Regions from separate parts of the Halomonas sp. RT37 genome, predicted to be linked through region 2. Evidence: riboswitches for the same ligand, from Rfam matches in the RefSeq annotation. Region 2 holds a riboswitch; the other holds the start of a gene.
The links. A riboswitch is a leader RNA that binds a small molecule or an ion and turns the genes downstream of it on or off. The one in region 2 is predicted to bind thiamine pyrophosphate.
Positions count from the first base shown of each region.

Region 1 (7,118 bases), 180 kb from region 2:
CCACTCCGGCATCAGGTCCCAGGCTCTTTTCAAAGCACCAACGTGGCTATTGCCCAGCACACAAATATTTTTCTTCATTCCTTACCTCCAAAGGCGTCGTAGATCTCTTCTTCGCAAACCAGATCATTAACTTTCTTTACGTTACCTACCCTCTTGTTTTGTTTTCCGAAAATCTCAGCGCCGAACTTTGTCCTCAGAGAAGAAAAAAAATGATTCATCACAAAATCGACACCGTGGGGGTTAACACTTCGTTGATTGGGTTCGAAAAACACCCCCTTGAAAACCGGGCTGTTGATTATTTCATACGAAGGAAAATAATCCACATAATTACAACCTCTAGCAATTTGCCCAGCCACGGCGCGCAACACTGACTTGGATTCCATTGTAGCGACGATCACGTTGTTCCTGGAGTTGGTCGCTACCAAAGGAACAGGGGAAACTGTCAATATAAGGCGTAGCGCAGGATTCTCATGACGCATTATTTCTATGGCATCTCGCAGATCATTCATCACAGAGGGATACATCTGATTCTTGAACGCATGGATACCTTTCAGGTAGGTCCCTGCTGAAGTTCCGGGACACATCGGATACTCGTAGCCGTATTCCGCATTGAACCAGCTTTCAGTCAACCCTAGGGTGAAGACAAAGAAGTCTGATGAGACGATGCATTCCCTAAACGCTTTTATTGTCTCCTCTCGAGAGAGCATTAACTCTTCTTTACTACAGAAACCCTCTGGTTCCACCACGGGGCGAAAGGGATCATAGAACCGTCCGTCCTTTTCCCAAATCTCCTCAGGCGGCTCTTTTATCCCTGTTGCCCACTCTACCCACTGCTTCAACAATGAGGTAGTGTATATATTCCCGGTTCTGGCCGAAAAAATATTGTAATTGTATTTTTTTGCATTTTCCTGCGAGAGTCCCTTGGGTGGAGTTTCTGTCGAGACCCAGTTGAACCCTCTGCTATCAAGAGCATTTCCAATATGTTGCGCAAAGCAGGAACCGAAGGTAACCACCCTACTATCCTTTGTGATCTTGAACTGTGGAGACCACAAATTGGATATGTCAAAAAACGACTTTTCGGATACAGCTTTTTTCCAGAAGGCACGGTCTGGAAGTGTCGAATATGGATTCATATTAATCACCTCAGATATAAGATATAACATCGGTCGTGAACGAACAAAATTGATAACGTCTATCTTAAATCACACATTGCCACGACGAATAGGAATGTTTACGCCAACACTGGCATCTCGTCTTCCTTTCTAAAATATTTGCATAAAAAAAGATAGGCGAAATATTTGTCTATTGTGTTGAGAAACGAGCACTGACAACGGCCCCGGAGCCCTTCATAAAAACCTTCCCCATGCACCATTTACCTGACCCACGGGTGGTTCAAAAGAGAACAAAGCAAGCATTTTTAGCTTCCATGAAAGCTCGGCGAACCAATGCTGCCAATAAAACGGGACCAACACACCTGTCACTTTCTGCCCTTCTTCACAAAGGAGTCGTCAAGCGCACAACGACTGTCAGAATATCGATAAAACAAACGTACTTTTTTCACTCTAGATTCTCTCACATATTCTCTATCAGGCAGCCGCAAAACACGCAAATACAATCCAGAGAACATCCAGGAAAAACCACGCAAATATCCCTTTAAATAACAACAAAATCGTCGAAACTTTGTCGAATTGATCAATCAGGACTCTACTTCGCCACATTTCCTCAATCGGATAAAATGCATTCTCAACCATGCGGAAACTTCTCCAGATATCTGGGCAGTTGCACTCTCGCGATATCGTGGAAACCTCCTCCCCCCAGCGGCGTATCTACTGATCGGGATCGGTTCTTGCCAAGCCGAGGTGGACTCCCTTCGAGGTCATGCTAGACTCGATCCAGACTCGCTTGACGGGGTGCCGGTGAATCCGGCTGAGATGGCGCAGGGCCAGGGTGACGAATCACCGGCCGCCAGCGCCGATCCCGTGGAACCTGATCCGGGTGCGGTGTGGCTTCACACCTTGAACCGGCGTAGGGAATCAGGCGGTGGTGCCAGCCCCTGCGCGCGCACCTCCCTCCTTTCTCGTCGCCGTGTCCTTGGCCGCCGCTCTCCGGATTCGCACCAACCGGAGGCAACATGGGCTACCGCTTTACCGATCTTGTCGACGCCTGCCGCGATGACTGGCACGCCTACATCGAACACGACTTCGTGCTCGCCCTTGGCCGTGGTGAACTGGCCGACGCCAGCTTCCGTCACTATCTGAAGCAGGACTATCTGTTTCTGCTGCAGTTCTCCCGGGCCTACGCCCTGGCGGCCTACAAGAGCCACAGCCTCGACGAGCTGCGCGGCGCCTTCGACGGCATGAAGACCATCCTCGACGTGGAACTCGGCCTGCATCTCGCCTTCTGCCGCGACTGGGGCATCGGCGAGGCCGAACTCGCCGAGCTGCCCGAAGCCCGCGCCACCCTGGCCTATACCCGCTACGTGCTGGACGCCGGCAGCCGCGGCGACCTCCTGGACCTGCACGTGGCGCTGGCCCCCTGCATGGTCGGCTACGCCGATATCGCACGAAACCTCAACGCCCGCCCGGACACCCTGCGCGGTGCCGACAACCCCTTCGACGCCTGGATCGCCATGTACGAAAGCGACGACTTCCAGGCCGCAGCGCGCCAGGAGCAGGCCTGGCTCGATGATCAGCTTGGCCAGGTGTCCGGCGAGCGCTTCGCGCGACTGTCACGGATCTTCGCCGACGCAACACGACTCGAGATCGACTTCTGGAAGATGGGACTCGATCTAAGCGACTAACACAATCAGCACCACGCTTGACGGGGGGCCGCCAGAGGCGGCTGAGATCATGCAGCGCATGGGACCCGTTGAACCTGATCTGGGGGTAACCCCGATGCCATGGCATCGCGGTGAGGACCAGCGTAGGGATCAAGCGCTCACGGCCCAGGCCACGACGCCCCCTCCTTCCTCGCGCCATGCCTACAACAACGACAGCACCCAGTGCCGTGAGAAGGACAAGCCAATGCCGCTCGATCAACCCGTTTCCTCAAACAAACCCCGCCATAGTGCGCACTTCCTGGCCGAGACCGCCCAGGTCGACCAGGCCGCGGTTGCGCCGCTGCCGGGCTCTCGCAAGGTCCATGTACAGGGCTCCCGCGACGACCTGCGGGTGCCGTTTCGCGAGATTTCGCTGTCGGCGACCCGCACCTCCGGGGCCGATGAGGCCAACCCGCCGCTCTTGGTCTACGACACCTCCGGCCCCTACACCGATCCCCAGGTCGAGGTCGACCTGCGCCGCGGGCTTGCCGAGTTGCGCCGGCCCTGGATCGAGGAGCGCGACGACACCGAATGGCTCGATGGCCCGACCTCGGACTACGGTCGCCGACGTGCCAACGACCCGACGCTCGCTCCGCTGCGCTTCGAACTGACTCGTACGCCGCGCCGCGCACGTCGTGGCGCCGATGGCCGCGCCGGCAATGTTACCCAGCTGCACTACGCCCGCCGCGGCATCATCACCCCGGAGATGGAGTTCATCGCCATCCGCGAGAACCAGCGTCGACAGGCCCTGGCCGATGGCTATCGAGGCAGCGATGAGGTCGAGCGCATCCTTGACCACCAGCATCCCGGGCAGGGCTTCGGCGCCCGTCTTCCCGAGGAGATCACCCCAGAGTTCGTGCGCCAGGAAGTCGCCGCCGGGCGCGCCATCATCCCCGCCAACATCAACCACCCGGAAGCCGAGCCGATGATCATCGGGCGCAACTTCCTGGTGAAGATCAATGGCAATCTGGGCAACTCGGCGGTGACCTCCTCCATCGAGCAAGAGGTCGAGAAGATGACTTGGGGCATCCGCTGGGGCGCCGATACCATCATGGATCTGTCCACTGGCCAGAACATCCACGAAACCCGTGAGTGGATCATCCGCAACTCGCCGGTACCGATCGGCACCGTGCCGCTCTATCAGGCGCTGGAGAAGGTCAAGGGCGTGGCCGAGGACCTCACCTGGGAGGTGTTCCGCGACACCCTGATCGAGCAGGCCGAACAGGGCGTGGACTACTTCACCATCCACGCAGGCGTGCTGCTGCGCTACGTGCCGCTGACCGCCAACCGGGTCACCGGCATCGTCTCCCGAGGTGGCTCGATCATGGCCAAGTGGTGCCTTTACCATCACCAGGAAAGCTTCCTCTACACCCACTTCGAGGAAATCTGCGAGATCTGCAAGCAGTACGACGTGGCCTTCTCGCTGGGCGATGGCCTGCGCCCGGGCTCGGTGGCCGACGCCAACGACGAGGCCCAGATGGCGGAGCTCAAGACCCTGGGTGAGCTGACCCATATCGCCTGGAACCACAACGTCCAGGTGATGATCGAAGGCCCCGGCCACGTGCCCATGCACCTGGTCAAGGAGAACATGGACAAGCAGCTCGAGTACTGCGACGAGGCGCCCTTCTATACCCTTGGGCCGCTGGTGACCGATATCGCCCCGGGCTACGACCACATCACCTCGGGCATCGGAGCGGCGATGATCGGCTGGTACGGCTGCGCCATGCTGTGCTACGTCACCCCCAAGGAGCACCTGGGCCTGCCCGACAAGGACGACGTCAAGACCGGCATCATCACCTACAAGATTGCCGCCCACGCCGCCGACCTGGCCAAGGGGCATCCCGGCGCCCAGCGCCGCGACAACGCCCTGTCCAAGGCGCGTTTCGAGTTCCGCTGGGAGGACCAGTTCAACCTGGGCCTGGACCCTGACACCGCCCGCGCCTATCACGACGAGACGCTGCCCAAGGACTCCGCCAAGGTGGCCCACTTCTGCTCCATGTGCGGCCCCAAGTTCTGTTCCATGAAGATCAGCCAGGAGGTCCGCGACTACGCCCGCGACAACGGCCTGGAGGGTGACGGCGACGCCGTCATGGCCGGCATGGAGGAGCGCGCCCGGGCCTTCCGTGAACAAGGCGCGGAGCTCTACAAGGAAGTCTGAGACAAGCCACTCCCCGGCGCATCCCCGGGCAGCGTTCGACTGCCCGGGGATGCACGTCTTGTACGCCTGGTCCCAGTTCTGCCGCACAAAGTTAGACAAAAGTCTAACTCGAAGATTCATGCACTTGACGCTCATCACGGCTTCGTCGGATCCACCAGCAAAGCCGTTCGACTACCTCCCCAGGCCAGTTATTCGCGCCCCGGGGCGGTGCTAGATTCGCCGCCATCCCACGCATTCTCGCCTCACCAAGGCGTCTTTTCTGGAGATGGCATGAAAGCCCCGATTCTGGTGATCAACTGCGGCTCCTCTTCGATCAAGTTCGCGCTGGTCGATCAGGCCCCCGACGCTCCCCGACTGTCCGGTATCGCCGAGCGCCTGGGTAGCCACGAGGCTCGCCTCAAGCTTGTAGACGAACACGGCAGCGCCCGCGAGGTCTCGCTTCCCCGAGCGACCCACGCCCTGGCGCTCAAGACCATCCTCGAGCACCTTGACGTCCACCGGCCCATCGGTATCGGCCACCGGGTGGTACACGGCGGCGAGCGCTTCACCGCCGCTACCCTGCTCGACGACGCCGTGGTGCGCACCATTCGCCAGACCATCAGCCTGGCTCCCTTGCACAATCCGGCCAACCTCGACGGTATCGTCGCCACGCGCCGGCTGTTCGAGGATCTGCCTCAGGTGGCGGTGTTCGATACCGCCTTCCACCAGACCCTGCCGCCCCACGCCTACCGCTACGCCATCCCCGAAGAGCTCTACAGCCGACACGGCATCCGTCGCTACGGCTTCCACGGCTCGAGCCATGCCTACGTGACCGGACGCCTGACAGAAGTCAGCGCCCGTGGTGAAGGCGGCTGGCTGATCGCCCACCTGGGCAATGGCTGCTCCGCCACTGCGGTATGGGCCGGCAGGAGCCTGGACACCAGCATGGGCATGACCCCGCTGGAAGGCCTGGTGATGGGCACCCGCAGCGGTGACGTCGACCCCGGCCTGCACCTGCACCTGGCGCGCCAGCTAGGCATGTCGCTGGAGGGCGTCGATCAGTTGCTCAACCAGAAGAGCGGACTGCTGGGGCTGTCCGAGCTGACCAACGACATGCGTGAGCTCGAACAGGCCGCCAGTGAAGGTCACGCCGGCGCGAGCCTGGCCATCGAAGTGTTCTGCTACCGCCTGGCCAAGTCCTTGGCGGGCCTGGCCTGTGCCCTGCCCCGGATCGACGGCATCGCCTTCACCGGCGGCATCGGCGAAAACTCTGCCCTGGTGCGCGCCCGGACCCTGGGCCACCTGGAGGCCCTCGGTGTGCGCCTGGACGCTGACGCCAACGAGAGCCTCGGGCGTGGCGAGGAAGGCCAGATCCACGACCGAGGCGCCAGCTCGGCGCCGGAGATCCGCGTCATCCCCACCGACGAAGAAGGCTATATCGCCAGCCAGACCCGGGAATTGATCGCGAGCCAGGCGTCCACGCCAAAGCTCGAGGAGGTTCTGTGAGCACCCAGTCCCGCACGCTGCTGCTGATCCCCATCGACGACGGCGTCGCCCTCACCTCCGCCGGCCTCGGCCTGCTTCGTGCACTGGATACGCTAGGGCTGGACGCGGGTTTTCTGCAGCCCTTCAGCCAGTCCGAAGGTGGCGAGCAGGCAAGTGACAACGACGAACGCGCCCGCTCGCTGGTGGCCAGCACCCTGGGCATAGGTTCGCCGCGTCCGATCTCGCGCCAGACACTGGAGCAGTATCTCGGCCGCGACGATCGCGATGGTCTGCTGGAACTCGCCGTGGAGCGTCACGCCCGCGTCGCCCGCCCTGCCACCGGCAAGGCACCGGCGCTGATCGTGGTGGAGGGCGTTCGCCCACTGCCGCGAAACGCCTACGCCTTCGACCTCAACGTGCGCCTGGCCAGTGCCCTCGACGCCCAGGTGGTACTGGTCGCCGATGGCCAGATCGCCGATCCCCAGGAGCTGGCCAAGCAGTTGCAGTTCCATCGCCAGAGCATCGACGCGGTGGGTTCGGTGCGTACTCTGGGTGCCATGCTGATGCGACTGCCGGGGGACGGCGACGGCTCGGCCATCGACCAGACCCTGGCCTCGGTCAGCGAGGTCGAGGCCCGCGCCCATCGCCAGCACTGGCAGCAGCAGCTCGCCAGCGGCG
Region 1 is NZ_CP098827.1:1,339,598-1,346,715, reverse strand. It holds gene NFG58_RS06000 (hypothetical protein) at 1-78, opposite strand, end outside; gene NFG58_RS05995 (GSCFA domain-containing protein) at 75-1,133, opposite strand; TPP riboswitch at 1,897-2,050, shown strand; gene tenA (thiaminase II) at 2,132-2,800, shown strand; TPP riboswitch at 2,812-2,946, shown strand; gene thiC (phosphomethylpyrimidine synthase ThiC) at 3,024-4,976, shown strand; gene NFG58_RS05980 (acetate kinase) at 5,247-6,461, shown strand; gene pta (phosphate acetyltransferase) at 6,458-7,118, shown strand, end outside.
Region 1: another riboswitch for thiamine pyrophosphate. It lies ahead of thiC (phosphomethylpyrimidine synthase ThiC); the one in region 2 lies ahead of NFG58_RS06785 (sodium:solute symporter family protein).

Region 2 (7,118 bases):
AGGCTTCGCTTGCCGGCATGCGTGAGGCCGGCTTTGGTCGCATCGTCAATATCGGTACCAACCTGTTCCAGAACCCGGTGGTGCCCTACCACGACTACACCGCCGCCAAGGCGGCGCTGCTGTCGCTGACGCGCACCCTGGCCCACGATCTGGGCCCGGACAACATCACCGTGAACATGATCTCCGGGGGCCTATTGCGCACCACCGATGCCTCCCGCGCCACGCCGGAGGCGGTGTTCGATCTGATCGCCGCCAGCACACCGCTGAGACGGGTGACCACGCCGCAAGAGTTTGCCGACGCTGCGCTACTGTTCGCCTCGCCCTGGTCGCGAGCGGTCACCGGCCAGAACCTGGTGGTCGACGGCGGACTGGTGAAGGACTGATGGCCAGCATGCACCTCAATCTGTTCATCATGGGCTGTGGCCACCACAAGGCGGCCTGGCGTCATCCCCGTTCCAGCGTCGAGCGCCTGGCCGATATCCGCTACTACGAGGAGCTGGCGCGGCTCGCCGAGCGGGGTCGCTTCGATGCGGTGTTCTTCGCCGATGGTCACGCCGCGGGCAACATCGCCGACGGTCCGCTGTGGACCCTGGAGCCCCTGACCATGCTGGCGGCCATGGCGCGGGCCACCGAACACATCGGGCTTATCTCGACCGTCTCCAGCACCTTCTATACGCCGTTTCATGCTGCGCGCATGCTGGCCTCGCTGGACCATATCTCCGACGGACGCCTGGGCTGGAACCTGGTGACCTCGATGTTCGACAGCGAGGCGCGCAACCATGGGCTCGAGGCCATGCCGAGCCACGCCGAGCGCTATGCCCGGGCGGAGGAATTCGCCAATACCGTGCTGGCGCTGTGGGACTCCTGGAGTGACGACGCCCTGGTGAGGGATCGCCAGGGCGATTACGTCGACGCCAGCCGGGTCGGTCCCATCCATCATCACGGCGAGCACTTTCTGGTGGATGGCCCGCTGACGGTGCCGCGTCCGCCCCAGGGCCACCCGGTGCTGTTCCAGGCAGGCGCCTCGGATCAGGGCCGTGACCTGGCCGCGCGCTGCGCCGAGGCCATCTACGCGGTGGCCTACGATCTGCCCTCGGCCCAGGCCTACTACAGCGACCTTCAGGCCCGGGTAAAGGCCGCTGGCAGACCGAAGGTCGCGATCATGCCGGGGCTCGTCACCTACGTCGGCTCCACCGAAGAGGAGGCCAGACGCAAGCAGCGGGAGCTCGACGAACTGTTGCCGGTGGACAGCTCCCGGCGCCAGTTGAGTCAGTTCATCGGTCAGGACGTGAGCGACTGGGAATTGGATGCCCCGGTGCCCGAGCTGCCGCCACTGGAGGCCTTCAGCGGGCCCAAGGGGCGCTACGCCACGATTCTGCGGATCATCGAGAGCGAACGACCGACGCTGCGCCAGTTGCTGGGACGGCTCGCCGCCGGTGGCGGCCACTGCACCATGGTCGGCACCCCGGAGCGTATCGCCGACGAGATGCAGCGCTGGGTCGAGCAGGGCGGGGCGGACGGCTTCAACCTGATGCCGCCGTCGCTGCCGGACAGCATCGAGGACGTGGTCGAACAAGTGGTACCGGAACTGCAGCGCCGCGGGCTGTTTCGACGCGAGTACCAGGGCCGCACCCTGCGCGATCACCTGGGGCTGGTGCGGCCCGGGCGCTGATGAGCCGGAACTGCCAGGGCCCCTGATCGCCAGGCCTTGAAACGACAACAGCGGGACGCGTCAGCACGTCCCGCTGTTTTTTATCACGCCTTGCCAGGCTGTCAGCGTGGCGGTGTCAGCTCTGGAAACGCCGCACCAGACTGCCCATGCGGGTGAAGTCATAGTCCTGGCGGGATGGCAGCAGCTTCATCAGCACCAGCGAGACCAGCACCGGCACGAAGGCCGCCAGCAGGAAGGATTCCAGCAGGGTGGCGGTACCGCCGCTGGGGGACGGGAACATCGCCAGCCCGGCGACCAGACCTGCAGCGGTGCTGAGGACCGCGTTGCGCCCGTCGTAGCGGCGATTGAACAGACCGAAGAACACCGGGAAGGCCGCCGCCGAGCACAGCAGGTCCGCCAGCAGGAACAGATAGAGCACGCTGTAGCCCTGGGCCGCCACCCAGGTCACCGGCACCGCTGCGGCGACGATCAGCCAGCGTGCCAGGCGCATCAGGGTGGCTTCGCTGGCCTGGGGCAGCAGCCGGTGCATGTCGACGGCGATGATGCTGGAGGTGGCGTTGACGGTGGTGTCGGCACTGCTCATCACCAGGGCCAGACCCAGCGGAATCAAGGCCAGGGCGAACCACCGCGGCACCTCGGACAGCAGCACGCTGAACAGCGCCACCGAACCGTCTCCCTCGAGCCCGAGGCCGACGAAGGCCAGGCCGAACAGGCCCATCAGCACGATCACCGGAAAGTTGAACAGCCCTGCGATCCAGAAGCCCCGCCGCAGCACCTTGCTGTCCCGGGCGGCGTAGATGCGCTGCCAGGTGCCCTGGTAGAACAGGCCGGTCAGCATCACCGCGATAAAGAACGTCAGGCCGGCACGCAGGCCACCGGCATCGGTGACATCCAGCAACTGGGGCGCACGTTCCTGCAGGCCCTCGAGCGTCGGCGCGACGCCGCCGGCGGCCTGCCAGCCGAACACCAGCAGCAGCGCCAGCAACGGCAGGATCACCAGCATCTGTACCTTGTCGGTGAAGATGGTGGTGCGCAGGCCGCCGTAGAAGGTGTAGAGCAGGGTCGCGATCATCACTACGCAGGCGGTCAGCCACAGAGGGATCGGCGCCAGCAGGGTGACCATATGGGCGATTGCGGTGAGGCCTGCCGCCAGCGAAATGAACAGATAGAACAGCATGATCGTCAGGGTGAAGGCGTACATGGTGCGCCCGTAGCGATGGATCACGAACTCGGTAAGGCCGTGGCCTTCGGGGATCAGCTCACGCATGCGTCGTCCCAGCGGGATCATCACCAGGCGCGGTACCATGGAACCCAGCGCATAGCCCAGTACCGCGCCGATGCCGCCCCAGGTGGCCGCCTGGGCGGGGCCGAACAGGATCCAGGTGCCCAGGGTGGTGGCCACCAGGGTCAACACCGTGGCGCGGGTGTTCTGGCTGTTGCGAGCCGAGATGTAGTCATCCAGGCCGCCCTGACGACGTCGGGCATAGATCAGGCCGGGGATGGCAAAGATGGCGGCGCACAGCAGAAGCCACAGCGCCGTCCAGGTGGGATCGAGCATCATCGAAAGAAGACCTCTTTCTTGTCGTTGTCCGCAGGGACCGGTGGACAGGCGGGACGAGCGGCGGACAGGAAGAAAGAGGAGATAACGCAACCATCCTTCCCTTCGCCGGCATGACCCGGATCAGGTTCAAAGGGTTACCGCGTGATGCGGAATCTCAGCCGTCAGGCTCCCCCAGGAATGCGCACAGCGTAGGACCGCCTCCGATGGCTGTCAATTGGCGCTTTGGCCGCAGCGACGGGGCGTCAGACGGTGGGCGAGGTGCGCAGGCTGTGCCAGCCATCGTAAAGCCAGTTTGCCGCCCGGCGTGGATCGATGTCAGCCATCGCCAGATAGCCATGACAGCAGGCCTCGCGGCTCGCTCGCACAATGGCCGAGGCGTCGGTGGCGTCCATCACCAGGGTGCGTCGGTGCCCGCCGCCGCCGCGCAGGAAGGGAGCCGCGGGCGCGCGCTGGAACTCGACGCCTGCCGGCAGGGGCGCTGTCGAGTGATGCGTGTCGGGGTGGTCTGGGGCGCACAGGATGACCTCGAAGCCGAGCCGTTGTCCCTGGCGCGCCAGGTCGGCATTGACCGGAGAGTGGCCGGTCAGTACCAGACGCAAGGCCGGCTGGATCAGCACCTCGACGACGTCGTCGCCGATCTGGACCAGCGGACTGGTTGGCGTGGGTCGCTGCAGGTTCATGGACGTACTGCCCAGGCTGACGCGGCGAATCAGCGATGGCTGGCCGGCGAGCGTTGCATGGATGACCTCCAGGTGCACCAGGGTCTCGCTGCTCGGTGACAGGCGCTCGACCAGACAGGGGGTGCCATCGTTGGCGTTGTTGTCGATATTGACCAGGCAGGCGCCGCCGCCCCGGGCCTGGGTCAGCAAGATGGGCTGTCCGGCGTACCCGGGGCCATCGGCATCGCTGGTGACGCTCAGGTGGGGGAAGGCGGGAGCAGGGGTGTCCAGGCGTGTGCACAGCCAACTGGTATCCCCGCGATTGGCCAGCGTCAGGGCGTGTTCGATGGCGACAAGGTCCTGGTGGATCATGGGCAGCTCCCGCGGCGGTGTCGGCCACGCCAGCATAGCGTGGAAGCGGGCAAGCGAAATAATCCGGCATCTATAAGCATCTTTTCATAGGCTAGAGAAGACGGCACGCGAGCCGCCAGGGTATTGACCTGCTGCCGGTCCAGGGCAGGGCTTACGCAAGGAGATGTCCTCATGGAGCGTTTTGCCTGGGTGGAAGAGGCATTGGTGTCGTCCGGAACGGTGCTGGTACGCCTGACGCCGGAGTTGCAGGTGCACGACGTGGTCGGTGATGCCGTGCGCGTGCTGGGCGAGCCTGGAGACGTCTGGATCGGGCGGGGGCTGGCAGAGCTGCCTGGCGAGGCCGCGGCAGTAGCTGAAGCCTGGGTCTCCCGGGGTGCCGCTCACGCTGCCAAGCCTTCGATGCCGCTGGAAATGGGCGATGGTAGCTGCTGTCGCCTGGCCGATGGTGGGCTGGTGCTGCGACTGTCGGCTCGGCAGAAGGCAAGCCGCGGTGTCATCGCGCGGATGGCCGACCACCTGCCGGTGATGGTGGCCTACGTCGACCGCGACTTCTGCTTCCGTTTCAACAATCGTGCCTACCTCGACTTCATCGGCCTGCCTGCCGAGGCGCTGATGGGGCAGCCGGTGTCTTCGGTGCTCGATGCAGACTCCTACGCCAAGATCCGGCCACGTTTCGATCTGGCGCTGGCGGGGCAGGAGGTCAGCTACGAGGATTCCCTGGTGCTCCAGGATGGTCGCCAGATCTACTTCAAGGTCCACTATCTGCCGGACCTGGTGGAAGATGAAGTGATGGGCTTCTACGCCATCATCCAGGACGTCTCCGAGTATCGCTCGATGATCCAGTTGTTACGGGATGTCCATACCGGGGTAAATCGCACCGATATCGGAGTATCAGAGATCGTCGACATGCTGCTGCGTGACGCCTTGAGCTACCTGAGGCTGGATATCGCGCTGGTCAGTCAGGTCGAGGGGGAGCGTTACACGGTGCGCTGGGCGGCCTCGGATAATGCGCCAGTAGGGGCCGGCGATAGCTTTGCACTGGGTGACACCTACTGTCGGCTGACCCTCGACGCCGATGACGTCTTCCATACCCACCGCGCCGGGCAGGACGAGCGAGTCAAGGGCCACCCCTGCTACGAGAACTTTCAGCTGGAGACCTATATCGGTGCACCGCTGCGGATCCAGGGCAAGGTCTGGGGAACCCTGAACTTCTCCAGTCCGTCGGTGCGCCGGCACGCCTTCAGTGAGGTCGACATCGAGTTGGTCCGGCTACTGGTCGGGGCCGTCGAACGTGTCATTTCCAACGAGATGGAGGTCGAGCGTATTCGCCTCGAACGTGATCAGCTGGAAGACCAGGCGATGACCGATGCCTTGACCGGACTCCCCAATCGAAGCCAGCTGGATCGCCACGTCACCCGCCTGATCGAGGAATGCGACAGTGGCGGGATGGTGTTCTCGCTGGCCGCGGTCGATATCGACTTCTTCAAGCAGGTCAATGATGGTTTCGGTCATTCGGCCGGTGACCAGGTGCTCACCTGGCTGGCGCAGACAGTAGCCAACTGCCTGCGTGATGGCGATCTGGTGGCGCGCACCGGCGGCGAGGAGTTCGTGGTGGTCATGCGGCGCACCGCCTTGCCCGAGGCGATCAAGGCGGCCGAGCGGGTGCGTCGTGCGGTGGAAGGGGGGGAAATCACCCTGTCGGATGGACAGACGATTCGCATCACCATCAGCATCGGCGTCAGCCAGTATCGCAAGGGGGAGGGATTTGCACCGCTGTTCGAGCGCGCCGACCGGCGCTTGTACAGCGCCAAGCGTAGTGGTCGCAACCGCATTGCCAGCCAGGATGAATAGTGCCCAGGTGTCGCCAGGTGCAGCGTTGTCATCGCTGACGTAGGACTTTGCTCGTGCTTGCGGTCTAGTCTGAAAGGCCCAGTGTGGGTGGTTGGGTAATCTCAGGTGGCTGGGCTGAGGTGACAGCGGCTGGCAGGCCCTGGCATCACCTTCCCGTCACGGGATTTTCACCACACCCTCGGCCCCGAAGAGTGCCTCCTGCCTAGGCGTAGTTCCTGAACTTTCCAGGTTTCAATGTGTTACCCGATTCCCTTCGGTTGCGGAATGCGATAGCGGGTATGAACTTTCTCATCTTTTGCGATGTAGTTTCCTACTGCGTCGATACTGCGTTGATCATGTTGCCTGCAAAAGAGTAGATAGGAGCTGTGTTCCTACAAAAGATGTGGGTAATATCGTACATCCGTTGTTAATAAAATATTACAAAGCAGTTGCGTAATGCCGGTGTTTGTCCCACCGGTGCGCAGGGGAAAAATCATCATGCATCTCAACAAGCTTGCGTTCGGCCTGGCGTTGGGCGGGTGGGCGTGCCTGCTTGCTCCGTCCGTGCTGGCAGAAAGTCTGCTGGAACTTCACGAGCTCGCGGTGGACAGCGATCCTCAGTTTCAGGCCGACTTTCATGGTAAGCAGGCCACCGATGAGCGTTACTATCAGGCGCGCTCAGCGCTGCTGCCGCAGATCAATGTCAATGTCGAGCGCAGCGAGATCTCCCAGGACATCGTCAGTACCGACAACGAGGTCTACGGCAGCGGCAGCACGTCCTACCCGACCACCGTCTACGGTGTCTCGCTCGAGCAGTCGATCTATGACTATTCCCGCTGGGCAGCCTTTGGCCAGGCCAAGCTGGAGATCCAGCAGGCCGCGTCCGAGCTCGAGGTCTCGCGCCAGGATCTCTACCTGCGGGTGGCCGAACGCTACTTTGCGGTACTCGCCCTGTCGGAAAACCTGAGTTTCCTGCAGGCCGAAAAGAAGCAGGTCCAGACCAATCTCGAGCAGGTCAGGGCGC
Region 2 is NZ_CP098827.1:1,521,928-1,529,045, forward strand. It holds gene NFG58_RS06775 (3-oxoacyl-ACP reductase) at 1-383, shown strand, start outside; gene NFG58_RS06780 (LLM class flavin-dependent oxidoreductase) at 383-1,672, shown strand; gene NFG58_RS06785 (sodium:solute symporter family protein) at 1,788-3,233, opposite strand; TPP riboswitch at 3,314-3,416, opposite strand; gene NFG58_RS06790 (hypothetical protein) at 3,476-4,264, opposite strand; gene NFG58_RS06795 (diguanylate cyclase) at 4,436-6,115, shown strand; gene NFG58_RS06800 (TolC family outer membrane protein) at 6,593-7,118, shown strand, end outside.